Linked DNA regions of Amycolatopsis sp. NBC_01488. The protein of the gene in region 1 interacts with the protein of each later gene in a pairwise test. Links are inferred from orthologs where the notes say so. Each region holds a gene or a part of one and is shown on either strand. Other genes may lie near its edges.

Region 1 (4,328 bases):
TCGGAGTCGCTGTAGCTCCCGGTCGGCAGCACCCGTTCGATGTCGTAGATCTCCAGCGTGTGGGTCTTTTCGCAGGTGCTGGCCTGGTTGTCGTTGCCGATCACCACGTTCTGCTGGACGGCGGTGTTGTAGCAGCGGTTGTAGCTCGAGCCGTCCTCGATCTTGAGGTAGCCGTCGACGCCGTAGGTGACCGTGTCGCGTTTCTGGGCGTCCACCGCGGGCGTCTCGAACGCCTTGCCCGCGAAGAAGCCGCCGACCAGGGCGCCGATCACCGCCACCGCGGCCAGGGAGAGCCACAGCGCGCGAAGGTGCTTCTTCGGCGGCTGGGGCGCGACGTGCGTCGGGGGGTGGGCCGGCATCGCGGTGCCGCCCGGCGGGGTGGGCCGCATGCCCTGCGCCGTGGTCAGCAGGTTCTGCGCCTGGGCGGCGGTGAGGCGCGCGTCGGGGTTGGCGACGAGCAGGCCGAGGACGGCTGCGGCGAGCGGGCCCTGGCCGCGGGTCAGGTACGGGATCTCGGTCATGATCGCGTGCAGCGTCGCCGCGGTCGTCGCGCGCTCGAACGGGATCGTGCCTTCGACGGCGAAGAACAGCGTCGCGCCGAGCGACCACAGGTCGGACGCGGGCAGCGCTTCGCGGCCCTCGACGCGCTCGGGCGCCATGAACGCGGGTGAGCCGACGATCATGCCGCTGGTGGTCAGGCGCGGGTCGTCGACGGCGTGGGCGATGCCGAAGTCGGTGAGCTTCACGCGGCCGTCCGGCGCGACGAGGATGTTGGCCGGCTTGACGTCGCGGTGCACGATCCCGGCGGCGTGCGCGGCCTGCAGCGCGGCGAGCACCCGCTCCCCCATCAGGGCGGCCTGCGCCGAGGGCAGCGGGCCGCGCTGCCGGACGAGGTCGGCCAGCGACGGCGCTTCGACGAGCTCCATGACGATGAAGGTCGTCCCGCCGTCGGTGACGACGTCGTAGACGGTGACGACGGCGGGGTCGTTGAGCCGGCCGCCGGTGCGCACCTCGCGCAGCGCGCGTTCGGAGAAGACGGCGGCGGACTCGGCGTCGGGCAGCCGCAGCTCCTTGACGGCGACCTGCCTGCCGATGACCTGGTCCTGCGCCCGCCACACGACGCCCATGCCGCCCCGGCCGAGCTCACCGAGCAGCGCGTAACGGCCCGCGACCACCCGCTGACCAGGCGTGGTGGGCGCCTGGGGTGGATACGGCCGGGTCTGTTCGTCGGTCACGGTGCTCCTTCGGGCGGCGGTCGCGCAGATGCTAGTCGGACCGCCGGGAACCGCCGGGGGTTCCGCGGAATTGTTGTCAGCCGCGGGTGTGGGTCTCGCCGCGGTACGGGATCCAGCGGTAGCCCGGGGCGAAGTCGCTGAACGCGGCGCGCTTCCCGGTCGCGGCCCAGATGTCCTCGCTGACCACCAGGCCGGGGAAGACCGTCAGGTCCTTCTCCGCCATCAGCTGGTCGTACGTGCGGAACGCGCCGATCTCGACCCCGGCGAGTGCGTAGCGGTAGACCGGCGGCGCGGTGCGCAGCAGCCAGTACAGGCGCCGTCCGGCCGCGGTCGTCGCCGTCGCGTCGTCGGCGGACCGGATCCCCTGCTCGCCGAGGTCTTCGGGCACGACTCCGCACCACCAGCCGCCGCCGTCGGAGAAGATGCGGGACCGCCAGCCGTCGAAGTGGCGCGCGAGGTCCCGGGCGTGGGTCTCCCGCCCACCGCATTCGGCGTTGAGGGCGAAGATCCAGGCCATGGCCGAGGCCTCCCTGCTCGTGGGCTCAACCGGTGCAGGTGAGGTAGATCAGCACCAGGTTGAGCGCGATGATCACCACCGCGATCAGCGAGGCCGCGATGGTCGTCAGCCGGCGATTGGCGTCCGCCCCCATCAGATCACGGTCCGCGGTCAGCCGGATCAGGGGCACCAGCGCGAACGGGATCCCGAACGACAGGACCACCTGCGAAACGATCAGCGCGGCACTCGGATCCGCGCCGAGGGCGAGCACCACGATCGCCGGGGTGAGCGTCACCAGCCGGCGCAGGACCAGCGGAATCCGCTTGTGCAGCAGCCCTTGCATGATCATCGCGCCCGCGTACGCGCCGACCGACGTCGACGCCAGGCCCGAGGCCAGCAGGCCGATCGCGAACATCAGCGCGATGCCCGGGCCGAGCGCCGCCGCGACCGCGTGGTGCGCGCCCTCGATGCTGCCGACGCCCGCCTGGCCCTGCAGGTTCGTCGCGGCGAGCAGCAGCATGCCGAGGTTCACCACGCCGGCCAGCAGCATCGCCAGTCCGACGTCGGCGCGGGTGGCGCGCAGCAGGCGGCGGCGGGTGGTGACGTCCGGGGCGCCGTGCCGGTCGCGGACCAGGCCGGAGTGCAGGTAGACGGCGTGCGGCATGACCGTCGCGCCCAGCATCGCAGCGGCGATGAGGATGCTGCCCGATCCCTCGAACTTCGGCACCAGGCCGCCGAGCGTGCCCGCCGCCGACGGCGGCTCGACGAACAGGCTGGCCAGGAAGCCGACGGCGATGACCAGCAGCAGGCCGGTGACGACGCGCTCGAACGTCCGCTGGCCGCCGCGGTCCTGGACCGCCAGCAGCGTCAGCGAGACCGCGCCGGTGACCAGCCCGCCGGCGACGAGCGGCAGGTCGAAGAGCAGGTAGAGCGCGATCGCGCCGCCGACGACCTCGGCCAGGTCGGTGGCGACGGCGACGACCTCGGCCTGCAGCCAGTAGGCCAGCCGCGCGGGCCGTGACAGCCGGGCGCGCAGGGCCTCCGGCAGCGACATCCCGCTGACCAGGCCCAGCTTCGCCGAGAGGTTCTGCACGAGCGCGGCCATCAGGTTCGCCGCGACGATCACCCAGACCAGCAGGTAGCCGTAGCGGGCGCCGGCGCTGATGTTGGCGGCGACGTTCCCCGGGTCGACGTAGGCGATCGCGGCGACGAACGCCGGGCCGAGCAGGGCCGACCCGGTGCGCAGCCGCGACGCGAGTCTCGGCCGGACCGCCTCCGTGACCGCCATGGCGCCTGCCTCTCAACCGGGTGTCGGGGATCCCAAATCGAAGTTTAGGCGTGCCGAACTTTCAATTTCAAGGGTGCCGGGTCCCACCCTCGCGCCGCGGGTACCCGCAACCGGCTCAGGGATGCGCGACTTCGTGGCCGGACTCGCGCAGCGCCTTCACAGCGTGACCGAGGTCGGAGCCCCGGACCAGGATGTGGTCGGTGTCGAAGGTGGACATCGAGAACAGCGCGACCCCGGCCGCGGCCAGCTCCGAGGCCAGCGCGGCGATGATGCCGGTGAGCGTGAACTCCAGCGGGCCGCGCACGGACAGCAGCCGCCAGCCGCCCTCGGACGCCGTGCCGCCGTCGGGTTCGCGCCCGGCGGGGCAGATCACGGACAGCTCTTCGGGCGTCCGGGTCACCGAGACGAACGCGGGTTCGCCGGGGGCGAGGAGCTCGGCGGGCACCGGGGCGTCCGCGGGCAGGCGGACCACGGCGTACTCGCCGGGGCGGACATCGATCGCGAGACGCTTCATCAGCCTTCGAACACCTTCGGGCTCGTAGCGATCTCGGTGCCGTCCGGCAGCGTCGAGATGGTGAAGTCGGCGAACACGTTCGCCGCGGCTTTCTGCAGCTGCCGCAGGCATTCCACGGCCAGCTCGCGGATCTCGACGTCGGCGTGCTCGGTGGCGCGCATGGCGACGAAGTGGCGCCAGGCCCGGTAGTTCCCGGTGACGACGATGCGGGTCTCGGTCGCGTTCGGCAGCACGGCGCGCGCGGCCTGGCGGGCCTGCTTCCGGCGCAGGGTCGCGCTCGGGACGTCGGCGAACTTCTCCTCAAGACCGGCCAGGAGCTCGGTGTAGGCGTCGACGCTCGCCTGCGCCGCGGCGAGGAACTTCTCGTGCAGCACCGGGTCGTTCGCGATGACCGCCGGCTCGACGATCTCGGCGTCGCGCTCGGGCACGTACCGCTGCGAGAGCTGCGAGTACGAGAAGTGCCGGTGCCGGATCAGCTCGTGGGTCAGGGAGCGCGAGATTCCGGTGATGTAGAAGGTCACCGAGCCGTGCTCCAGCACCGAAAGGTGGCCGACGTCGATGATGTGCTCGAGGTAGCCGGCGTTGGTCGCGGTGGCGGGGTTCGGCTTCTTCCAGGACTGGTAGCAGGCGCGGCCGGCGAACTCCGCGAGCGCCTCGCCGCCCTCCGCGTCGGTGGTCCACGGGACGTCGGCGGGCGGGAAGAACTCCGTCTTCGCGATCAGCTGCACCCTCGGTGACACGGTTTCGGCCACGTCCGCACTCCTTCCGCAGGCTCCCCCGGCAGCCTAACCGCGT
Region 2 (4,449 bases), 2.8 Mb from region 1 along the record:
CGATCTGGAACATCTCCGACACGGCCAACGCGTTCTACAGCTGCGTCGACCTCCAGATCGGCGGAGGTGGCACGCCGCCGCCGACCACCACGCCGCCACTGACCACGACCCCGCCGCCCACCACGACCCCGCCCCCGACGACGACACCGCCGTCGAGCGGCACGTGGACGGCCGGCACGGCGTACAAGGCCGGTGACGTCGTGACGTACAACGGCGTGAGCTACCGCTGCCTCCAGGCGCACACGGCGATCGCGGGCTGGGAGCCGCCGAACACGCCTGCCCTCTGGCAGCGTCAGTGAGAGTGCTGATGGCCGTCGTCGGCCTGCTGCTGGCCGGTTGCAGCGCGACGGCGGCCCCGCCCGCCTACAACGCGGCCGACGTGATGTTCCTGCAGATGCTGATCCCCCAGAACCAGCAGGGCATCGACATCGTCCGCCTGGCGGCCGACCGGCAGCTCCCGGCACCCCTGAAGGAGCTGGCGGCGGCGATCGCGTCGACCCAGCAGACCGAGATCGCCGACATGCAGAACTGGCTGAAGGCGTGGGGCCAGCCTGAGACGATGGACCTGAACCCCCAGGCCCACGCGGCCCACGGCGGCATGAAGATGACGTCGCCGGACCTGGTGAGCGCGCTTCAGGCGGCTCCCGACGCGGAGTTCTCCCGCAAGTTCCTCGACGTCCTGTCCGGCCAGCAGCAGGGCGCGGTCGAGCTGGCCCAGACGGAGAACGGCACGAGCGGCGGGATCAACGCCCAGGCCCGCGACCTGGCGCGGCGGGTCATCGAGTCGCGGAGCGCCGAGGTCAAGCAGCTGTTGAACTTCAAGGTGTGACGTCCCCGCGGCGCGGACCGCGAGCAGCCTCTGCCCGGCTGCTCGCGGTCTTCGTGTATTCGATCGGCTGTGACGCACGAAGGCCTCCCCGAGAAGTTCGGGTAGGCCCTTCGGTGTGTCGAAACGTCAGCGGCGCTTGGGACGCCAGACCACCATCGCCGTCTGCTGGTTGAGCGGCACCAGGTCCCGGCGGTAGGACGCGTGCGCGGCCGCCACGCCCTGTTCGGCGGCCGCGTAAGCCGCGGCCAGCTCCTCGGTGATCTCCGACAGCCGGGCCCGCAGCGCGTCGACCTGGTTCTCCAGCTCGATGATGCGCTTGATCCCGGCGAGGTTGACGCCGTCCTCCTGCGACAGGCGCTGGACTTCGCGCAGCAGCGCGATGTCCCGCATCGAGTAGCGCCGCCCGCCACCGGCGGTCCGGCCCGGCGACACCAGGCCCTGCCGGTCGTAGGTGCGCAACGTCTGCGCGTGCATGCCAGCGAGCTGGGCCGCCACCGAGATGACGAACACCGGGGTCTCTTCGTCGCCCCCCTGGGGAATCCCGCCGAACATCCCACTCACCTGCCTTCGAGCAGCTCAGTGATCTCGGGCCGGGGGTCGTGCCCGGCCATCGACTCGGCGTACGCCTGCAGTGCTTCGCGCGCCTTGCCGTCCAGTTTGGCGGGGATCGCCGCCTGGAGGGTGACGAGCAGATCACCTTGCGAGCCGTCGCGCTTGGCGATGCCCTTGCCGCGCACGCGCAGCACCCGCCCGCTCGCGGTGCCCGGCGGCACCTTGAGCGAGACCTTGCCCTCGAGCGTCGGCACCGTGATCGTGGTGCCGAGCGTCAGCTCGGTGAAGTCGACCGGCACGGTGATCGTGAGGTCGAGCCCCTTGCGCCCGAACAACGCGTGCGGAGCCACGTGCACCCGGACGTACAGATCGCCCGCCTGCGCGCCACCCCGGCCCGGTTCGCCTTGGCCGGCCAGCCGGATCCGCTGGTCGTCGTCGACGCCCGGCGGGATCCGGACGGTCAGCGTGCGCGTCCTCGTGCTGACGCCTTCGCCACCGCACTCCGGGCACGGGTCGTCGATGATCGTCCCGCGGCCGCGGCAGTCGCGGCACGGCTCCGAGAACGCGAACGCGCCCTGGCTGCGGCTGACCAGCCCCGAACCACTGCAGGTCGGGCAGGTCCGCGGCGACGTCCCCGGCTTCGCGCCGTTGCCGCCGCACGTCGAACAGGTCGCCGGGCTCGACAGCCGCAGCGGCAGGGTCGCGCCCTTGACCGCCTCGACGAAGTCGATCCGGACGTCCGTCTCGACGTCGGCGCCGCGCTGCGGCCGGTTCGCCGTCGCGCCCGCCGTCGTCCGGCCGCGGTTGAACAGCCCGCCGAGGATGTCGCCGAGCCCGCCGAAGCCGCCCTGCTGACCGGCGCCGGCCTGGCCGAAGATGTCGCCGACGTCGAAGCTGCCGGTGCCGCCGCCACCGGGGAAGTTGAACCCGCCCCCGGCGCCGCCGAACATCCGCCGCGCTTCGTCGTACTCCTTGCGCTTGCTCGCGTCGGAGAGCACGCCGTAAGCCTCGGAGACCGCTTTGAACTTCTGCTCCGCCTGCGCGTTGCCGGAGTTCGCGTCCGGGTGGTTCTCCTTGGCCAGCTTGCGGTAGGCCTTCTTGATCTCGTCCGCGGTGGCGTCGGAGGAGACGCCCAGTTCACGGTAGAAGTCCTTACCGATCCATTCCCGTGCACTCATCGGGCGTCTCCTCCTCCCACTTGAGCCGGATAATGCTTACTGTTGCTGGTCATCGAGGCGTTCGCCGAGTGGCAGCTCGCCACCGGCGGACGGGTCCACCGGGGCCGCGCCGGGCTCGTGGTCGGTCACGCCGACCAGCGCCGCCCGCAGTACGCGGTCCCCGAACCGGTAGCCGCGGCGCATGACCACGGTGACCGTCGGGCCCGCCACGTCCGGCGAGGTGTTGTGCTGCACGGCCTCGTGCACGCTCGGGTCGAAAACCTCGCCTTCGGCGCCGAACGACTCGAGCCCCGCGCGCTGCAGGCCGCTGATCAGCTTTTCGCCGACGGCCTTGAACGCGCCGGTGAGGTCACCGTGCTGCTCGGCCCGCTCGAGGTCGTCGAGCAGCGGCAGCAGGTCGTTCACCACCGTCGCCTTGGCGCCGAGGACGACCGCCTCGCGGTCACGCTCGACGCGCTTGCGGTAGTTGGCGTACTCCGCCTGCAGGCGCTGGAGGTCGGCGGTGCGCTCGGCCAGCTCCTTCTCGACGTCGGAGACGACCGACACCGAATCGTCCACAATGGATTCGCCGAGCGAGGGGCCCGCGTGCTCCACGGGCGCCTCCTCCGGCTCCGGCGCCGCGTGGGCCGGACCGGGCGGGCGGACCTGCCCGGTCTGGGGGTCCACCCGCCGCCGATCCCGCACGACCACCGGCTCCTCGGGGCCGCGGCCCTGGTTCTCGGATTCGTCGTAGCTGTGGGTCACTTCTTCTCGTCCTCTTCGACGATCTCGGCGTCCACCACGTCATCGGCCTTGGCCTGGCCGCCGGCCGCACCGGCGTCGCCGCCGGCTGCCCCCGAAGCGCCGGCCGCACCCGCGGCAGCGTCAGCGTTCGCGTTGGCGTACAGGGCGGTGCCCAGCTCCTGCGAAGCGGTGTTCAGCTTCTCGATCGACTCGCGGATCTTCGCCGAGTCGGTGCCCTTGAGCGCCTCGTTCGACTCGTCGATCGCGGACTTGACCTTGCCCTTGAGGTCCTCGGGCAGCTTGTCGTCGTTGTCCTTGAGGAACTTCTCGGTCTGGTAGACCAGCGTCTCGGCCTGGTTGCGGGTCTCGGCCTCTTCGCGGCGGGTCTTGTCCTCCTCGGCGTGCGCCTCGGCGTCCTTGACCATGCGCTCGATGTCGTCCTTCGGCAGCGCGGAGCCACCGGTGATCGTCATCGACTGCTCCTTGTTCGTGCCCAGGTCCTTCGCGGTCACGTGCACGATGCCGTTGGCGTCGATGTCGAAGGTGACCTCGATCTGCGGCACGCCACGCGGGGCCGGCGGGAGACCGGTCAGCTCGAACATGCCGAGCTTCTTGTTGTGCGCGGCGATCTCGCGCTCACCCTGGAACACCTGGATCTGCACCGACGGCTGGTTGTCGTCCGCGGTGGAGAAGATCTCCGAGCGCTTGGTCGGGATCGTGGTGTTGCGCTCGATGAGCTTGGTGAACACGCCGCCCTTGGTCTCGATGCCCAGCGACAGCGGGGTCACGTCCAGCAGCAGGACGTCCTTGACCTCGCCCTTGAGGACACCGGCCTGCAGCGCCGCGCCGACCGCGACGACCTCGTCCGGGTTGACGCCCTTGTTCGGCTCGCGGCCGCCGGTCAGCTCCTTGACCAGCTCGGCGACGGCCGGCATGCGGGTGGAACCACCGACGAGCACGACGTGGTCGATGTCGCCGACGGAGATGCCCGCGTCCCGGATGACGTTGTTGAACGGCGCCTTGGTGCGGTCCAGCAGGTCCGAGGTGATCTTCTGGAACTCGGCGCGCGAGAGCTGCTCGTCGAGGAACAGCGGGTTCTTGTCGGCGTCGACCGTGATGTACGGCAGGTTGATGCCGGCCGAGTTCGAGCTGGACAGCTCGATCTTG

Evidence for each region.
Region 2: the proteins of OG738_RS25685 (region 1) and grpE interact in binary tests that used the Escherichia coli proteins (3 or more experiments, as listed by UniProt). The link is inferred for Amycolatopsis sp. NBC_01488 from one-to-one orthologs.

The regions. Positions count from the first base shown.
Region 1 is NZ_CP109434.1:5,371,485-5,375,812, reverse strand. The notes cover bases 899-3,893. They hold OG738_RS25685 (Nramp family divalent metal transporter), read right to left. Parts: upstream 3,020-3,893; coding sequence 1,778-3,019; downstream 899-1,777. Other genes in these bases: thyX (FAD-dependent thymidylate synthase), read right to left, coding at 3,533-3,893; OG738_RS25680 (ACT domain-containing protein), read right to left, coding at 3,135-3,533; OG738_RS25690 (hypothetical protein), read right to left, coding at 1,312-1,752; OG738_RS25695 (serine/threonine-protein kinase), read right to left, coding at 899-1,235. Outside these bases: more of OG738_RS25695, read right to left, coding at 1-898; more of thyX, read right to left, coding at 3,894-4,285. UniProt on the Escherichia coli protein: H(+)-stimulated, divalent metal cation uptake system. Involved in manganese and iron uptake. Can also transport cadmium, cobalt, zinc and to a lesser extent nickel and copper. Involved in response to reactive oxygen.
Region 2 is NZ_CP109434.1:2,582,297-2,586,745, reverse strand. The notes cover bases 1,450-4,449. They hold grpE (nucleotide exchange factor GrpE), read right to left. Parts: upstream 3,304-4,449; coding sequence 2,596-3,303; downstream 1,450-2,595. Other genes in these bases: dnaK (molecular chaperone DnaK), read right to left, coding at 3,300-4,449; dnaJ (molecular chaperone DnaJ), read right to left, coding at 1,450-2,559. Outside these bases: OG738_RS12435 (lytic polysaccharide monooxygenase), read left to right, coding at 1-299; OG738_RS12430 (DUF305 domain-containing protein), read left to right, coding at 308-829; OG738_RS12425 (heat shock protein transcriptional repressor HspR), read right to left, coding at 956-1,381; more of dnaJ, read right to left, coding at 1,387-1,449. UniProt on the Escherichia coli protein: Participates actively in the response to hyperosmotic and heat shock by preventing the aggregation of stress-denatured proteins, in association with DnaK and GrpE. It is the nucleotide exchange factor for DnaK and may function as a thermosensor.